2 regions of the Actinoplanes sp. NPDC051411 genome follow, and region 2 is predicted to be linked to the other one. Evidence: riboswitches for the same ligand, from Rfam matches in the RefSeq annotation. Region 2 holds a riboswitch; the other holds the start of a gene.
The links. Region 2 has a riboswitch for S-adenosylmethionine ahead of thrC (threonine synthase). Riboswitches for the same ligand answer to the same signal wherever they lie in the genome.
Positions count from the first base shown of each region.

Region 1: another riboswitch for S-adenosylmethionine. It lies ahead of AB0M88_RS49735 (aminotransferase class V-fold PLP-dependent enzyme); the one in region 2 lies ahead of thrC (threonine synthase).

Region 1 is NZ_JBFBAD010000193.1:6,928-14,617, reverse strand. It holds gene pepN (aminopeptidase N) at 1-2,243, shown strand, start outside; gene AB0M88_RS49740 (DUF1684 domain-containing protein) at 2,245-2,958, opposite strand; SAM riboswitch class IV at 2,996-3,110, shown strand; gene AB0M88_RS49735 (aminotransferase class V-fold PLP-dependent enzyme) at 3,128-4,321, shown strand; gene AB0M88_RS49730 (tetratricopeptide repeat protein) at 4,308-5,606, opposite strand; gene AB0M88_RS49725 (CHAT domain-containing protein) at 5,603-7,690, opposite strand, start outside.
Region 2 is NZ_JBFBAD010000005.1:9,675-17,364, reverse strand. It holds gene AB0M88_RS03900 (ABC transporter permease subunit) at 1-753, shown strand, start outside; gene AB0M88_RS03895 (ATP-binding cassette domain-containing protein) at 798-1,526, shown strand; gene AB0M88_RS03890 (ABC transporter permease) at 1,541-2,308, shown strand; gene AB0M88_RS03885 (MFS transporter) at 2,385-3,575, opposite strand; gene AB0M88_RS03880 (hypothetical protein) at 3,790-3,933, opposite strand; gene AB0M88_RS03875 (GNAT family N-acetyltransferase) at 3,984-4,919, shown strand; SAM riboswitch class I at 4,995-5,115, shown strand; gene thrC (threonine synthase) at 5,127-6,410, shown strand; gene AB0M88_RS03865 (GNAT family N-acetyltransferase) at 6,663-7,640, shown strand; gene AB0M88_RS03860 (GNAT family N-acetyltransferase) at 7,644-7,690, opposite strand, start outside.

The DNA of each region.
Region 1 (7,690 bases), on a different contig from region 2:
ACGCCTTCCGCAGCCGGGTCACCGTGCGGTTCCGCACCACCGGCGGCCCGACGTTCCTCGAGCTGCACCAGGCTTCGTCCCTTTCGGTGACGCTCGACGGCTCCGTCCTCACGCCGAGGTATGACGGCCGGCGCATCCTCCTCGACGGCCTCGCCCCCGGGCGGCACGAGGTCGTCGTCGACGCCCGCCTGCGCTATGTGACCGACGGCGAAGGACTGCACGCGTTCGTCGATCCGGTCGACGGCGAGCGCTACGTCGGCGGATATCTCGGCCTCGACATCACGCAGCGGCTGTTCGCCTGCTTCGACCAGATGGATCTCAAGGCCCCGATCACCCTGCACGTGACCGCCGACCCGGCGTGGACCGTCCTGTCGAACAGCCTTCCGTCCGGGACGGGCTTCGCCCCCACCCCGCCGATCCCGTGCGACCAGTTCGTCGTGGTGGCCGGGCCGTTCCACTCGGTGCGGTGGAAGCACCGGGGCCTGGAGATGGGATGGCACGCCCGGCGCTCGCTCGCCGCCGAGCTGGACCGCGACGCGGCCGAACTGCGCCGGATCACCGAGGTCTGCTTCGACCACTACACCGCGATCTTCGACGAGCCGTTCCCGTTCGACTCCTACGACCAGGTCTTCGTGCCCGAGCTCAACTGGGGCGCGATGGAGTGCCCCGGTTGCGTGACGGCCAACGAGTCGATGCTGCCGCGGCAGCGGGTCACCGACGACGACCGCCGGCACCGCGCGATGGTGATCGCGCACGAGATGTCGCACATGTGGTTCGCCGACCTCGTCTCGCCGGTGTGGTGGGAGGACTCGTGGCTCAACGAGTCGTTCGCCGACTACATGGGGTTCGAGGTCGCCGAGACGGTGGCCGGTTACGCCGGCACCCGGGTGGCGTTCGAGGCCGGCTACAAGCCCGGCGCCTACCTCGCCGACCGCCGCCGCTCCACGCACCCGGTCGCGCCGGCCGCCTCCGACGTGCCGGACGTCGACACGGCCACGACGATCTTCGACCGGATCTCGTACGGCAAGGGGAACGCGGTCCTCCGGCAGCTCGTGACGTGGCTGGGCTCCTCGGACTTCCTGGCCGGGGTCAACGCGCATCTCACGCGCCATCGCTTCGCCAACGCCACGCTCGAGGACCTGCTGTCGGCGCTGGACGCCGCTTCGCCGCGCGACGTGCGGGGCTGGGCGTCGCTGTGGCTGCGGCAGTCGGGTCACGACACGATCCGGGTCTCGCGCCTCGGTGACGTTCCGGTGCTGACCCGGGAGGGCGTACGGCCCCACCGGTTCACCGTCACCGCCTTCTCCGCGTCGCTGGCCGAGGTCGGCTCGCGGATGGTCGACCTGGCGGACGAGCCGCTCGAGCTGCCGGAGTGGGCCGGGCTGGTCGTCGTGCCCAACTCGCGGGGCGAGACGTTCGCCCACATCGAGCTGGACCCGCTCTCGCACGACGCCGTGGCGCGCGGGCTGGCCGGCCTGCCCGACCCGCTCGTCCGCGCGGTGCTGTGGGCGACGATGCTCGACCTCGACCTCCTGGCCCGGCAGCTGCCGCGGGAGCCGTCGGCCACCCTGGTCACGGCCGCCCTCGACCGTCTGGCTCCCCACGAGCGGACACCCTCGGCGCTCGAGGTGATCGCTTCGGCCTGTGTCCCGGTCGGTGAGCCGGACGAGCAGCGCGCGATCGCGCTGGCCCGCGGGCTGGCCTGGTCGACAAGCGACCGTTCGCTGCTGCGGCGCTGGCTGGACGCGGACGCGACGGACCAGGGCCTCGCCCTCGATCCCGACCTGCGCTGGGAGGCGGTGCGCCGGCTGGCCGAGCTCGGCGGCCTCGACGCGGCACAGATCGAGGCCGAGCGGGTGCGGGACGGCACCGCGGCGGGCGAACTCGGCGCGCTGACCGCGCTGGCCGCCCGTCCGACGGCCGAGGCGAAAGCGGCCGCCTGGGCGGCGATGACCGAGGACCCGGACGTGTCGGTACGCCGCTTCCGGGCGCTCGCCCGCGGCCTGTGGTCGCCGTCGCCGCTCGTCGCGCCGTACGTCGAGGCCTACGTCGCGGTCGCCCCGCGCCTGGCCCGGCGCGGGTCGGCGTTCGCGGCGGCGGTCGGCGCGGCGTTCCCGGCGATTCCGCTGAGCGCCGAGCAGCTGGAGCTGGTGCGCACGGCGCTGCGCGACGACGTGCCCACGGTGCTCAGGCGGTACTGGAACGACGAGCTCGACGATCGGGGCGCCCAGGACAGGCCCTAGGTCAGGGCGACTTCTCGCCCGCCTCGACGGCGACCGGCAGGACGTTCTCGGGCGGGGGCAGGGAGCAGGTCGCGAACTCCGTGTACGCACACGGGAGGTTGGTCGCCCGGTTGAAGTCGAGGACCACCGTGCCGTCGTCGGCCGGCGGGTCGATCGTCAGGGTCCGTGAGGCGCCGTAGGTGGTGACGCCCGACGTCGCGTCCCGGAAGATGATCTCGAACCCGTCGAACACGGTCAGGCTCAGTTCCGTGCCCTCGAGCGTGAAATCGACCCGGCCCAGCGCCGCGTCGGCGAGTTTGAGACCGTCGACCACCGTGTCGATCGTGATCTCCTGGCGGTCCTCGACGAAACGCCCGGTGACGATCCACTTCTCGTCGGGCGGGAAGGCCGGGGTTCCCTTGTAGGCCAGGCGAACCGGGTTCCGCGGGTCGCGCGGTCGCAGGATGACTTCGGTGCCGCGGCGGGCGACCTCGGCCATCACGTCGCCGAACATCAGCTCGACGCCGTCCTCGCCGACCTGGCCCAGGTTGGTTTCGCCGTCTTCCGTTCTCATCGACACGCCGTCGGGGGCATCGCGCCACTCGCCGGGGACGTCGTCGAAACGCTGCCACTCGGGCGTCAGCCAATGGAGTCCGGTCGCGGCCAGAAGCCCGTGGGGTCGCGCGCGTCGGCGTTCGTGTGCTTCATGCCACGCGGCCCAGTCGTCGGCGTACATGCCGGCAACCCTAATTCGTCTGCTAGCCTGCTCGGCAGGTCATGAGTGCCAGCACACAGCCCCGGCTTGCTGGCCGGCAACCCTTGCGTCTGCGATGGGGTGCCCCGGGTGAAGACCAGGCCGGCGTCGACCGACGCGGGCAAGCGCGGACCCTCACGGAGGCCCCTTCATGTCCCTCGCCGTGCACACCTCACCGCTCGACGTCGTCGGCGTCGACGGCTTCATCCACCTCGACTACGCGGCCACCGCCCCCTGCGTGCGCGCCGCGGCCGACGCGGTCCAGGCCCTGCTGCCCTACTACGGCAGCGTCCACCGCGGCACCGGCCTGCGGTCGCAGACCTCAACCCTGGAGTACGAGCGGGCCCGCGACGTGGTCGCCGGCTTCCTCGGCACCCGCCCGTCCGACGAGGTCGTCTTCACCCGCAACACCACCGACGCCCTCAACCTGCTCGCGCGGGCCCTCCCGGCCGGCACCCGTACGGTCGTGTTCGAGTCGGAACACCACGCCACGCTGCTCCCATGGCCCGACCCCGTACGCCTGCCCGCGCCGGCCTCGGCCGACGAGGCCGTGGCCGCGGCCGCGGCGGCGCTCCGGGTCCTCCGCGGCCCGAAGCTGCTGGCCGTGACCGGCGCCAGCAACGTCACCGGCGAAATCCTCCCGGTCCGCCGCCTGGCCGAGGTCGCCCACCGCCACGGCGCCCGCATCGTGGTCGACGCCGCCCAGCTGGCACCCCACGTGCCGGTGTCCCTGGCCGACCTCGACGCCGACTACGTGGCGCTGTCCGGCCACAAGCTGTACGCCCCGTTCGGCGCCGGTGTCCTGGCCGGCCGCGCCGACTGGCTCGACGCGGCGCCGCCCTACCTGGCCGGCGGCGGGGCGAGCGCGGCGGTCGGCGCGGGCGAGGTCCGGTGGGCGTCGGGACCGGCCCGCCACGAGGGCGGCACCCCCAACCTGCTGGGCGCGGTCGCCCTGGCCGCCGTGTGTACGGCCCTGACCGACGCGGACCGCTCGTACGAGAAGGAGCTGCTGGCCCACCTGCGGGCCGGGTTGCGCGGGGTGCCGGGCGCGGTCGAGGTGAGCCTGTTCGGCCCCGGCTCGCCACGCGTGGGCATCGTCTCGCTGGCGCTGCCCGGCCACGACCCGGCCGTGGTCGCCGACCAACTCGCTGTGAAACACGGGGTCGGCGTGCGGGCGGGGCAGTTCTGCGCGCACCCGCTGGTGCGCCACCTGACCGGCCGGGCCGGAGTCGCCGCCTGCGGCGAGACCCCGGGGCTGCTGCGTGCGAGCTTCGGCCTCGGCACGACGACGGACGACCTGGACCGCTTCGTGGCCGGCCTGAGCGCCTGCCTCAGCGACCGCTGAGTTCGTCCCGGACCCGCTTCAGCATGGCCGCGTGGGACTCCAGGTCGGGATGACCGACCTGCCGGTCCAACTCCACCACCTGCTCCAGCTCGGCCACCGCCCGGTCGAGCTCACCCTGGTGGCGGTGGACCATCGCGATGTTGTACCGCGTGACCGCCTCCCTGGCCCGGTCACCGACCTGCCGCAGCGTAGACAGCGCTTGCCGGTAGAAGTGCAGGGCCTGTTGCCGGTCGCCCAGGTCGTTGTGCACGCTGCCGATGTTGTTCAAGGTGGTGGCTTCGCCGGCCCGGTTGCCGACCTCCCGCATGATCCGCAGGGCCTGTTCGTAGTAGTGCAAGGCCCGCTGCCCGTCGCCCAGGTCGTGGTGTACGCCGCCGATGTTGTTCAGGGTGGTGGCTTCGCCGGGTCGGTTGCCGACCTCCCGCGTGATGGCCAGGGCGCGTTCGTAGTACTCCCGGGCCTGCTGTTGGTCGCCCAGCCGGTTGTGCACCATGCCGATGTTGTTCAGGGTGGTGGCTTCGCCGGCCCGGTTGCCGACCTCGCGCCGGATCGGGAGGGCCTGTTCGTAGTAGGCCAGGGCCCGTTGTCGGTCGCCCAGGCCGTTGTGCACCATGCCGATGTTGTTCAAGGTGGTGGCTTCGCCGGCGCGGTCGCCGACCTCGCGCAGGATGGGCAGGGCCTGTTCGTAGTAGGCCAGGGCCCGTTGCCGGTCGCCCAGCCCGTTGTGCACGCTGCCGATGTTGTTCAAGGTGGTGGCTTCGCCGGCGCGGTCGCCGACCTCGCGCAGGATGGGCAGGGCCTGTTCGTAGTAGGCCAGGGCCCGTTGTCGGTCGCCCAGGCCGTTGTGCACCATGCCGATGTTGTTCAAGGTGGTGGCCTCGCCGGTCCGGTTGCCGACCTCCCGCGTGATGGGCAGGGCCCGTTCGTAGTGGTCCAGTGCCTGCTGCCGGTCACCGAGGCCGTCGTACACGTTGCCGATGTTGTTCAACGTAGCGGCCTCGTTTCCGCGGTCCTGGTCGTCCTGGAACAGGCTCAGCGCTCGGCCATAGGCGGCCAGCGAATCGGCCGGAAACCCGGTAGCGCGTTTCGCCCATCCCAGGTCGTAGAGGGCGTCCGCATCCTCACCCAAGGTCAACGTGAGTTGCGCGAGCCCGGCCACATCGGCGAACCGGGACCGGGCCAGCCACACCCGGGCCACCGCGCTCCCCACGTCGCGGGCGATCCGGGCTTCCCGGCCGGCCACCGCCAACCGGTGCACCTCCACCCACCGCGGCACCGACGTCATGGCTTCGGGCCGGTTTCGGCGGGCGGCTCCTCCAGGACCCAGATCCGGTACAGGGATCGAGCCGCGGCGGCACACGCCTCGCGGTATTCGTCGTCGGTGATGAGGGGCCGGATCAGGGGGCGCAGGACGTTGGAGACGAAGTAGCGGGGCTCGCCGGTCTCCGGGTCGGCGCCCTCCTCGAGCAGCCCGAGTTCGGCCGCCCGCCTGATGTGCGCGGCCGCCTCGGGGTGGTCGTGGACGGCATGCACGGTCGCGGCGGGGACGGGAAGTTCGACCGAGTTCAGTTTGGCCAGCATCCTTTGCAGATCGGGCGACTGGGTGCCGAGCAGCTTCTGGGCGAAGATGCTCTCCCGGAAGCGGGCGGCTTCGTTCTCGATCGCGGTGATCAGCTCGTCGAGGTCCAGGCCCGGGTCGACGATGATCCGGTCGAGCCAGTCGAGCAGCCGCGGGTTACCGCAGGCGGCCAGGATGGCCCGGTCCTTGACGCCGGCGCCGACCGGGGACTGCGGGCGCAGGTTGGGCAGGTTCGCGACCTTCTTGGTCTGCTCGACCTCGGTCAGCGTTTCGAGGGCCTCGACCCGGAGCGTCGTGCCGGCCGGAATGGGGAAGCGGTAGCGGCTGGTGATGATGACCCGGCTCGGGCTGTTGGTTTCGTCGATGGCCCTGAGCAGCGCCGGCAGGATCCGCGCGATCTCCGGCGCGAGCACGTAGGCGCCGTCGCGCTCCTCCAGATTGCCGTCCTCGAAGTCGTCGAAGACGAACAGGCAGGGAATCTGGTCGAGCGGGCCGTCGAGCAGGTGGCGCAGCCGCACGAACAGGTCGATGTCGTCGCGGGCCAGCATCGCGGCCGCCTCAGCCTGCTGATCCAGGGTCCGGAAGGCGACTGCCGACGTCAGCTCCCGGAACTTGGTGAGGTCGATCCGGCCGAACCAGACCACTCGCTGGTGGGTCGGCATCCGCTCCAGCAGCCGCGACGCCAGGGTGCTCTTGCCCAATCCGCCCATGCCCTGAAGCACCAGTGCCTGAGCCGCCCCGGGCGACCCGAAGGGCTGCTTCAGGGTGCGCAGGCACCGTTGGATCACCCGCCGCCGGCCGACGAAACCGGCCCGGGAGGCCACCCGGGAGATCCGGGTCTGCGGGTCCAGGAACTCGTCCGCCGCGTGCCGGACCCGGACCCGCTCGCGGCCGGCAGTGTTCAACGGCGTGACCACCGGCTTCAGCGGAGACGCGTCGGCGTACGCGCGCAGCAGGTGCCAGCTGCGGCTCTGTCCTGTGTAGAGCCGCTGCCGGGCGGTCACCACCGACCGATCCAGCGGCTGCCCCGCCGCCAGCGCGTGGTAAAGGTGCGTGGCGAACGCCGTGGCCGAGACGTCGCCCACCGGCAGCGCCCACCCCAGCACCATCGGGGCGCCCGCCTTGACGAGGCTCTCACTCATCGACGGGATCGATCCGGCAGCCGGGGCGCCGCCGGTCAGGCATCCGGAGACGAACACCAGGCGCGGCCACTGGCCCACCATCGCGCGGGCAATGTCGTCGACCGACGCCAGCACCAGCCCGCCGAGTTCGTTCTCCACCAGGAACTTCGGCTGCCCCTGGTCGATGGTGGCGTGCCCGCTCAGATGGAGGACGTCGAAATGGCCGGCCCCGTACGACTCCGCGGTGAACCTCAGCCCTTCCAGCGTTCCGCTCTCCTCGACCACCAGCTCGGTGCCGGAGTTGGCCGTCGCCGTCAGAATGCCGCTCTCCTCGGCCTCATAGCTCAGCACCGGCTCCACGCCCTCGGGCGAGGTGGCCATGAACAGGACGCGCAACGGCCGGTTCTGGGGTTTCACGTCGCCGGCGACGGAGGTGAGCGCACTGGAGGCCCGGATCGGCAGCAGCGGGGTCAGCTCATTGACCGCCAGGTAGGAGCCGTTCTTGACGACCAGTTCCCACGGAAGATGCCGCAACCGCTCCTCGGCCGAGATCCGCAAGGCGATGCCCCGCGGGTCGGCCGACACCTGGTCCAGCCATCGCTCGTCGCCGTCCAGGAAGTCGTACAGCTTCTCGCCGAGCTCCCGCAGATCCGTCGAACCGAACACGCG
Region 2 (7,690 bases):
TTCGTACTTCCGCTGATCATCCTGGCCGCGTTCGAGTTCGGCGGGAACGGCAACTCGGACGACAGCAACGGCGGCGGGGCGTTCGGCAGCCTGGTCGACCTGGCCACCTCGGGCGGGCTCAACTTCGCGCTCTGCTGCCTGGGCGTCTCGTCGGGCTTCCTGCTGGTCGTGGTGGTGGCGCTGTTCAGCGGCGACACCGTGGCCAGCGAGGCCAGCTGGGGAAGCCTGCGCTATCTGCTGGCGGTTCCGGTGCCGCGGGCCCGGCTGCTCGGGGTCAAGCTGATCGTGTCGCTGCTCTATTCGCTGGTCGCACTGCTGATCCTGGGCGGGACCGCGCTGCTGGCGGGCACGCTGCGGTATGGCTGGCACCCGCTCGGCAGCACCGTGGCGGCTTCGATTCCCCCTGGTCAGGGTGTCGTGCGGTTGCTCGGGATCATGGCCTATCTCGCGATCACCATGCTGATCGTGGCCGGCCTGGCCTTCCTGCTGTCGGTATCGACCGATGCGGCGCTCGGCGCGGTCGGGGGTGCGGTGCTGCTCTGGATTCTCTCCGGGATCCTCGATCAGATCTCGGCGCTCGGCAGCATCCGCGACGTGCTTCCGACCCACTACAGCGAGGCCTGGCTGGGCCTGCTGTCCACCCCGGCGCAGGTCGATGACCTGGTCAAAGGCGCGATCACCGCGGTCGTTTACGCCACCGTGTTCTGGTCTGCAGCGTTTTGGCGGTTCACGCGCAAAGACGTGACCTCGTAGACTTATACGTAGCGCATACGCATACTTGTATGTAGAGTATGCGTATGATTTCGGTGAGCAGGCTCCACAAATCCTTCGGCAAGCAGACCGTCCTCGACGGCATCGACCTCGACGTGCCGGCGGCCAGCGTGTTCGCGCTGCTCGGCCCCAACGGCGCCGGCAAGACCACCATGGTCGAGATCCTCACGACCCTCGTCGGCTTCGACGACGGCCAGGTGGTGATCGACGGCCATGATCTGCGTTCGTCCCCGGCCGCGATCCGCCGCGTGATCGGCGTGACCGGCCAGTTCTCGGCCGTCGACAAGCTGCTGACCGGCCGGGAGAACCTGCGGCTCATCGCCGACCTGCGGCACCTCGGCCGACATGCCGGTGCGGAGCGGGTCGACTCGCTCCTGCAGCGGTTCGACCTGATCGATGCGGCCGACAAACCGGCACACACCTACTCCGGCGGCATGAAGCGCCGCCTCGACCTGGCCATGACCCTGATCGGTGACCCCAAGCTGATCCTCCTCGACGAGCCGACCACCGGCCTCGACCCGCGCAGCCGCCGCACCATGTGGGAGATCATCCGCGAGCTGGTCGCGGTCGACGGCGTGACGATCTTCCTCACCACGCAGTACCTCGACGAGGCCGACCAGCTGGCCGACAAGATCGCACTGCTCGACCACGGCACGCTGGTCGCCACCGGCACCGCGACCGAACTCAAGAACTCGGTCGGCGCCGCGTCGACCCTCGACGACGTCTTCTTCGCACTCACCGGGGGCATCCGATGACCTACGCAGTGTCTATGGCCCGCAGAGCGGTGCTCGACTCCGCCACCATGCTCCGCCGCGACATGCGGCACATGCTCCGCTTCCCGCTCATGACGGTCAGCGGCATCGCGTTCCCGTGCCTGATGCTGCTGCTCTTCACGTACGTGTTCGGGGCCGCGATAGGCGGCGGTGGCCTGGGCGGCTACGTCAACTACATCGTCCCCGGCATCCTGATGATGGCGATCGGCGGCGGGGGAGCGGCCACCGCGATCAACATCAACGAGGACATGAGCGAGGGCGTGATCGCCCGCCTGCGCACGATGGCGATCCCGCGCATCGCGGTGCTGGCCGGCCAGGTCGCGGGCAGCCTGATCCGCACCGCGGCGAGCCTCGTCCTGGTCGTCGGCGTCGCGCTGCTGGTCGGCTTCCGCCCGTCGGCGTCGTTCCTCGACTGGCTGGCCTTCAGCGGCCTCGCCCTGCTGGTCATCTTCGCGGTGAGCTGGATGTGCGCCGCCTTCGGCCTGGTCGCCAAGACCGTCGCCGGCGCCAACTCGGCCTCCCTGCTCTTCCAGTTCGGCCCGTTCGTGAGCAGCGCCTTCGTCTCCCCCGACGCGATGTCCAAGGGCATCCGCTGGTTCGCCGAATACCAGCCCTTCACCCCGATCATCGACACCTTCCGGGCCCTGCTCACCGGCACCCCGCTCGGCACCACCTGGATCGCCGCGGTCGCCTGGTCGGTCGGCCTCTCGCTGGTCGGCATCCTCTGGTCGCGAGCCGCCTTCCTCCGCCTCCCGTCCCGCTGACCTTGCCTTCGCCGCCCGGTCCTCCGGCCCGGGCGGCGAATTGCGGCCCGGCATCACCCTGCCGCGGGCCGCGCGGTCACCTCAACCTGCGGACGGGAGACAGGATCAGGATGGCGGTGGCGAGCACGCTTGCCGTGGCCACGACGGCGAACGCCGTGGCCGGCGACAGCACGCTGAACAGGCCGCCCGCGGCGAGCGCGCCGAGCGGCAGGCTGCCCTGCGACACAAGCTTGACTACCGCGTTGACCCGCCCGAGCAACTCGGGCGGGGTAACTGACAGGCGCAGCGCCACGGACTGCACGTTGAAGGCCGGCGCGGCGAAACCCACCAGAAACGCGCCGACCATGACCGCGACGGGCCCCAGGCGCAGCGCGGCGCCGACGGCCAGGACCGCGATCCCCGCGCCCGACAGCAGCGAGGAGCCGATCACGTTGACCGCGGCGCCCCACCACTGGCGCAGCGGAGTGGCCAGCGCCGCCGCTACCAGAAATCCCGCGCCGTACGCGCCGAACGCGAGCCCCACCGAGATGGCCGAACTGTGCTCGGCCACCTCCAGATAGGCGATGAGCCCGGTGAGGAACGCCTGGTTGCAGACGTTGTTGACGCCCAGGTACTGAGTCATCGCGCGCAGCTGGCCGTGCCGCGCCAGGAAGCGCAGCCCGTCGGTGGGCCGCCCGGCCTCTTGCTCGCGAGGTCGCACGGCCACCGGGCGGCGCAGCGTGGACAGAGCCACCGCGCTGAACACGTAGCTGCCGGCATCGGCGATCAGCGATGGCGCGGCCCGCAGCAGCGCGGTGAGCAGGCCGCCCAGCCCGGGGCCGAACGTGAACGCGGCGCCCCGGGCCAGCTCGACCGCCGAGTTGGCCGGCACCATCGCCCGCTCCGCGACGAGTGACGGCATGACCGTGAACTGCGCGATGTCGTACGTGACGGTGAACGCGCCGAGCGCGAACGCGCTCGCATACAGAACCGCAAGATTCAGCCGCCCGGTCGTGGCGAGCGCCACCACGCCGCCCAGCAGCAGCGCCCGCACCACATCCGCGGCAATCATGAGGTGCAGCGGCCGCCACCGGTCGGCCAGGTGCCCGACGACGAGCGCGAACAGTAGGTACGGCGCGGCCTCCAACGCGCGCAGGTAACCCAGCTCGGCCGCCCCGGCGTGCAACTGCAAGGCGGCCAAAGTCGGCAGGGCGACCACGCTCACACCGCTGCCGAGGTTCGATACCGACGTCGCGCTCCAGTACGTGGCGAATGCGCGCGTCCACACTCTTCCCGGGTTCGTCGCAGTCGCGGGCTGAATCACTGCTGTTCCCCTTCCCGGCACGTCGCCGCTGCCCTCGATGGCGTCAGTCGGTGAGGTCAGGCTCCTCGTACAACACGTGCTCGAGCAGCGGCCGGAATCCGAGCTCGCCCCTCCGGGGTGCCGCTGACCCGCCGGGCGTGCAGCCACATCATGCTGCGTAGCCTGTTGCTGTCGCCGGTCAGGCGACGAAGAACCCGTTCTCCAGGTAGGCCACGATGCCCTCGGCTCGGGCCCGGACCGCCGCGGCGACCCGCCGGGCCAGCAGCTCCGAGAGCCGGTCGGCGGCCTCCTGTTCGGTGCACCAGGCCCAGCCGCGCGCCACCGGCGGCGAATTGCGTTGTCCACTCCGGACTCAGCCGTCACGATGGCCCGATGCCGACAATCCGCCCGGCCGTGCCGGCCGACGCCGCCGCGGTGGTCACCCTGCGGGAGAAGGTCTTTCCCTATCTCGTACGCGGCGTGACCGCCACCAACCGCACGATCGCCTCGCCACCTCCCGGCGAGGATTGGGCCGCTTTCGTAGCTCTGGACCGCGACCGGATAGTCGGCTGGGTCGCGGCGTCCCGTAACCCGCGCGCGGCCAACCCCGACGCCGGCGCGATCTCCCTGCTCCACGTGCACCCGGACCACCGGCGGCGGGGGATCGGGACCGCCCTCTACCAGGCGGCGACCGGCCACCTGCGCTCCGTCGGCGTGCGCCGGGTCAGCACGATCAGCCGGCCCGATTCGCTGGAGTTCGCCCGCCGCCACGGCTTCGAACCGGTCCGCGAGGTCCGCTACTCCGCGCTCGACCTCAGCGCGGAGAGGTCGAGCGCGGAGAGGTCGAGCGCGGAGAGGTCGAGCGGCGCCGAGCAGGCCGGCGTGCGCCTGATTCCGCTGGCCGAGGTCGATGAGCAGGCGCTCTATCGGGCCGACGGCGAAGCGGCCACCGACGAGCCCGGCGACCAGCCTTCCGCGCCGGCCCCGTACGAGACCTGGCGCTACGAGATCTGGGACAACGCCGACCTCGACCGCCGGTCCAGCACCCTAGCCGTCGACGGTGACGGCCGGGTGCTCGCCTTCACCCTGCTTCTGCGGGACGGCACCCGCCTCTGGTCGGACATGACCGCGACCGTCCCCGAGTTCCGCGGAATGGGACTGGCGGGTCTCATCAAACGGACCGCTCTGGAGCGGGCGGCCAGCGCCGGCGCGACCGTCGCGTACACCGCCAACGACGAGGCCAACCGGCCGATGCTGGCGGTCAACGAGCGTCTTGGTTACCGTGCGCTGACGACCAATATCGGCTGCGTGACGATCTTGGCGGATTAAGGGAGTGGCTCACACCTCGGGATCAACCCATGGCGGAGCCGGAACCGCCGCGTAAGGTGTGGGAAACAACTGAATACCTCATCCAGAGGGGCAGAGGGATACGGCCCGACGAAGCCCCGGCAACCACCGCGCATTGACGCGCGGCAGGTGCTAATTCCGTCCCCGCCCGGCAGGTCGCCGCGGGGAAAGATGAGAGGACACGTCTCGATGACGTCTACGGTCAGCGCACCCTCCACCACCACCGACTCCCCGGCCACGGGCCTCGTCTGTCGCGCCTGCGGTGCCCAATATCCACTGGTCGCGCAGCACGCCTGTTACGAGTGTTTCGGCCCGCTCGAGGTCGCGTACGACCCGGCGGCCCTCGCGCGGGTGACCCGGGCCCAGATCGAGGCGGGCCCCAAGAACATCTGGCGGTACGCCGGTCTCCTTCCGGCCGGCCAGGACCCGGCGACCCGGGTCACCCTCGACCCCGGCCTGACCCCGTTGGTCAGCGCGCCCGGCCTGGCCGCCCGGCTCGGCATCACCGCCCCCCTCTGGGTGAAGGACGACTCGGCCAACCCGACCCACTCGTTCAAGGACCGGGTCGTCTCGGTCGCGCTGACCGCGGCCCGCGGCCTCGGCTTCACCCGCTATGCGTGTGCCTCGACCGGCAACCTGGCCAACTCGGTGGCCGCGCACGCGGCGCGGGCGGGCGTTCCGAGCATCGTCTTCATTCCGTACGACCTGGAGCTGGGCAAGGTCATCACGACCGCGGTCTACGGCGGTGAGCTGGTCGCGATCGAGGGGTCGTACGACGACGTCAACCGGCTCTGCGGCGAGCTGATCGAGACCGACGAGTTCGAGGACACCGCGTTCGTCAACGTGAACGTCCGCCCGTTCTACGCCGAGGGCTCCAAGACCCTGGGCTACGAGGTCGCCGAGCAGCTCGGCTGGCGCATCCCGGCCCAGGTCGTCATCCCGATGGCCTCGGGCGAACTGCTCACCAAGGTGGACAAGGCGTTCTCCGAGCTGGTCGAGATCGGCCTGGTCGAGGCGCCGGCCGACGGCTGGACCGTGTTCGGCGCCCAGTCGGCCGGCTGCAACCCGATCGCGACGGCGCTGCAGGGTGGCACCGACGAGATCGTCCCGGTCAAGCCGACCGGCATCGCCAAGTCGCTCAACATCGGCGACCCGGCCGCCGGGGCGTACGCGATCGAGGCGGTCAGGCGGACCGGCGGCTGGATGGACTACGCCGACGACGACGAGATCCGGGCCGCCATCCGGCTCCTGGCCGAGACGACCGGTGTGTTCGCCGAGACGGCCGGTGGCACCACGGTGGCCGTACTGAAGAAGCTGGTGGAGAGCGGAAAGCTCGACCCGGCGAAGGAGACCGTCGTCTTCAACACCGGCGAAGGGCTCAAGACGCTGGAGGCGGTCGCCGAGCTGGTCGGGCCCACCCACCGCATCAAGCCGTCGCTGCGCGGGGCCCGCGAGGCCGGCCTGCTCGGATGACTCTGAGTGACTGATCGTCTGCCAACGGTTCAAGATTCCATCCTGGGAGGACTTGCGAACCGATCGGCCGATGGGCAGGATGCTCTACGCGGGAGGGCGTGACGCCGTACTGAGACCCCTCACTTCTCGAGCTTGGTGACAATCTCTCGAGGGGTCCAACGACCCGGTGCCGGAGGCGCCGTGCGTCCGCCCTGCCGACCAAAGTCGTTTTTCTGATTGTCTGTGGCCGTCGCCCGTTGCAGGGTGACGGCCATGCGCATTTCCACGGGGCCACTGGATTCTCCCGACGACGCTTTCGACATAGTTTGTTCCTGTCAGGAGTTCGATCAGCCGGATCTGCCCGCGCTGCCGCGCGAGGCGTTTCTGGCCGCTCTCGACAACCCGTGGCCGGGCCTGACCTACGAGCGATATCTCGCCCGGGCCGGCGACACCCCGGTCGGCTATCTGGTGCTCGGCCTCCCGCAGCACGACAACCGCACGCTGGTCGAGGTGGAGCTGCGGGTGCTGCCCCGGGAGCGCCGGCGCGGGGCCGGCCAGGCCCTGCTCGACCTGGCCCGGGAGCGGGCGCGGGCGCTCGGCCGGCGTCACCTGGTCGGCATGTCGGTGCAGAGCCGGCCGGACGGGTCCGCCTTCGCCGAGGCGGTCGGCGCCCGGGTCGCGTTGCAGCAGATCCGCTGCCGGCTCGACCTGCAGGCCGCCGACCAGGGCCGCCTCGACGCCCTGCTCGCCGAGGCGTGGAAGCACGCCGCCGGTTACGAGCTGGTGCAGTGGGTGGGCGTGCCGCCCGACGAGATCATCGACGACGTGGCCACGGTCGCGAACCGGCTCAACGTCGACTCCCCGATCGGCGACCTGCCGCTGGAACCCGAGCGGCTGGACGCCGATCAGATCCGGCGGGCCGAGGCGTCCAACGTGAGCCGGGGCCGGGAGACCATCAACACCGGCGTACGCCGCAACGGCCGGCTGGTCGGCTGGACCGCGATCGCCGGCCTGCTCGCCGAGCCGCAGCGAGCCTGGCAGCAGATCACCCTGGTGCTGCCCGAGGACCGCGGGCACCGGCTGGGCATGGTGCTCAAGCTGGAAAACCTGAGGTTGGTCCGCGACCGGTGGCCCGCGCTGCGCTACATCGACACGTTCAACGCGCTGTCCAACGAGCACATGCTGGCGATCAACCGGCAGATCGGCTTCGCGCCCGCCGAGTCGGTCATCCAGTGGCGGCTGGACGTCTGACGCTCAGATCCGGCGACGCATCCGCAGCTCGGTCAGGACCGGGATGACCG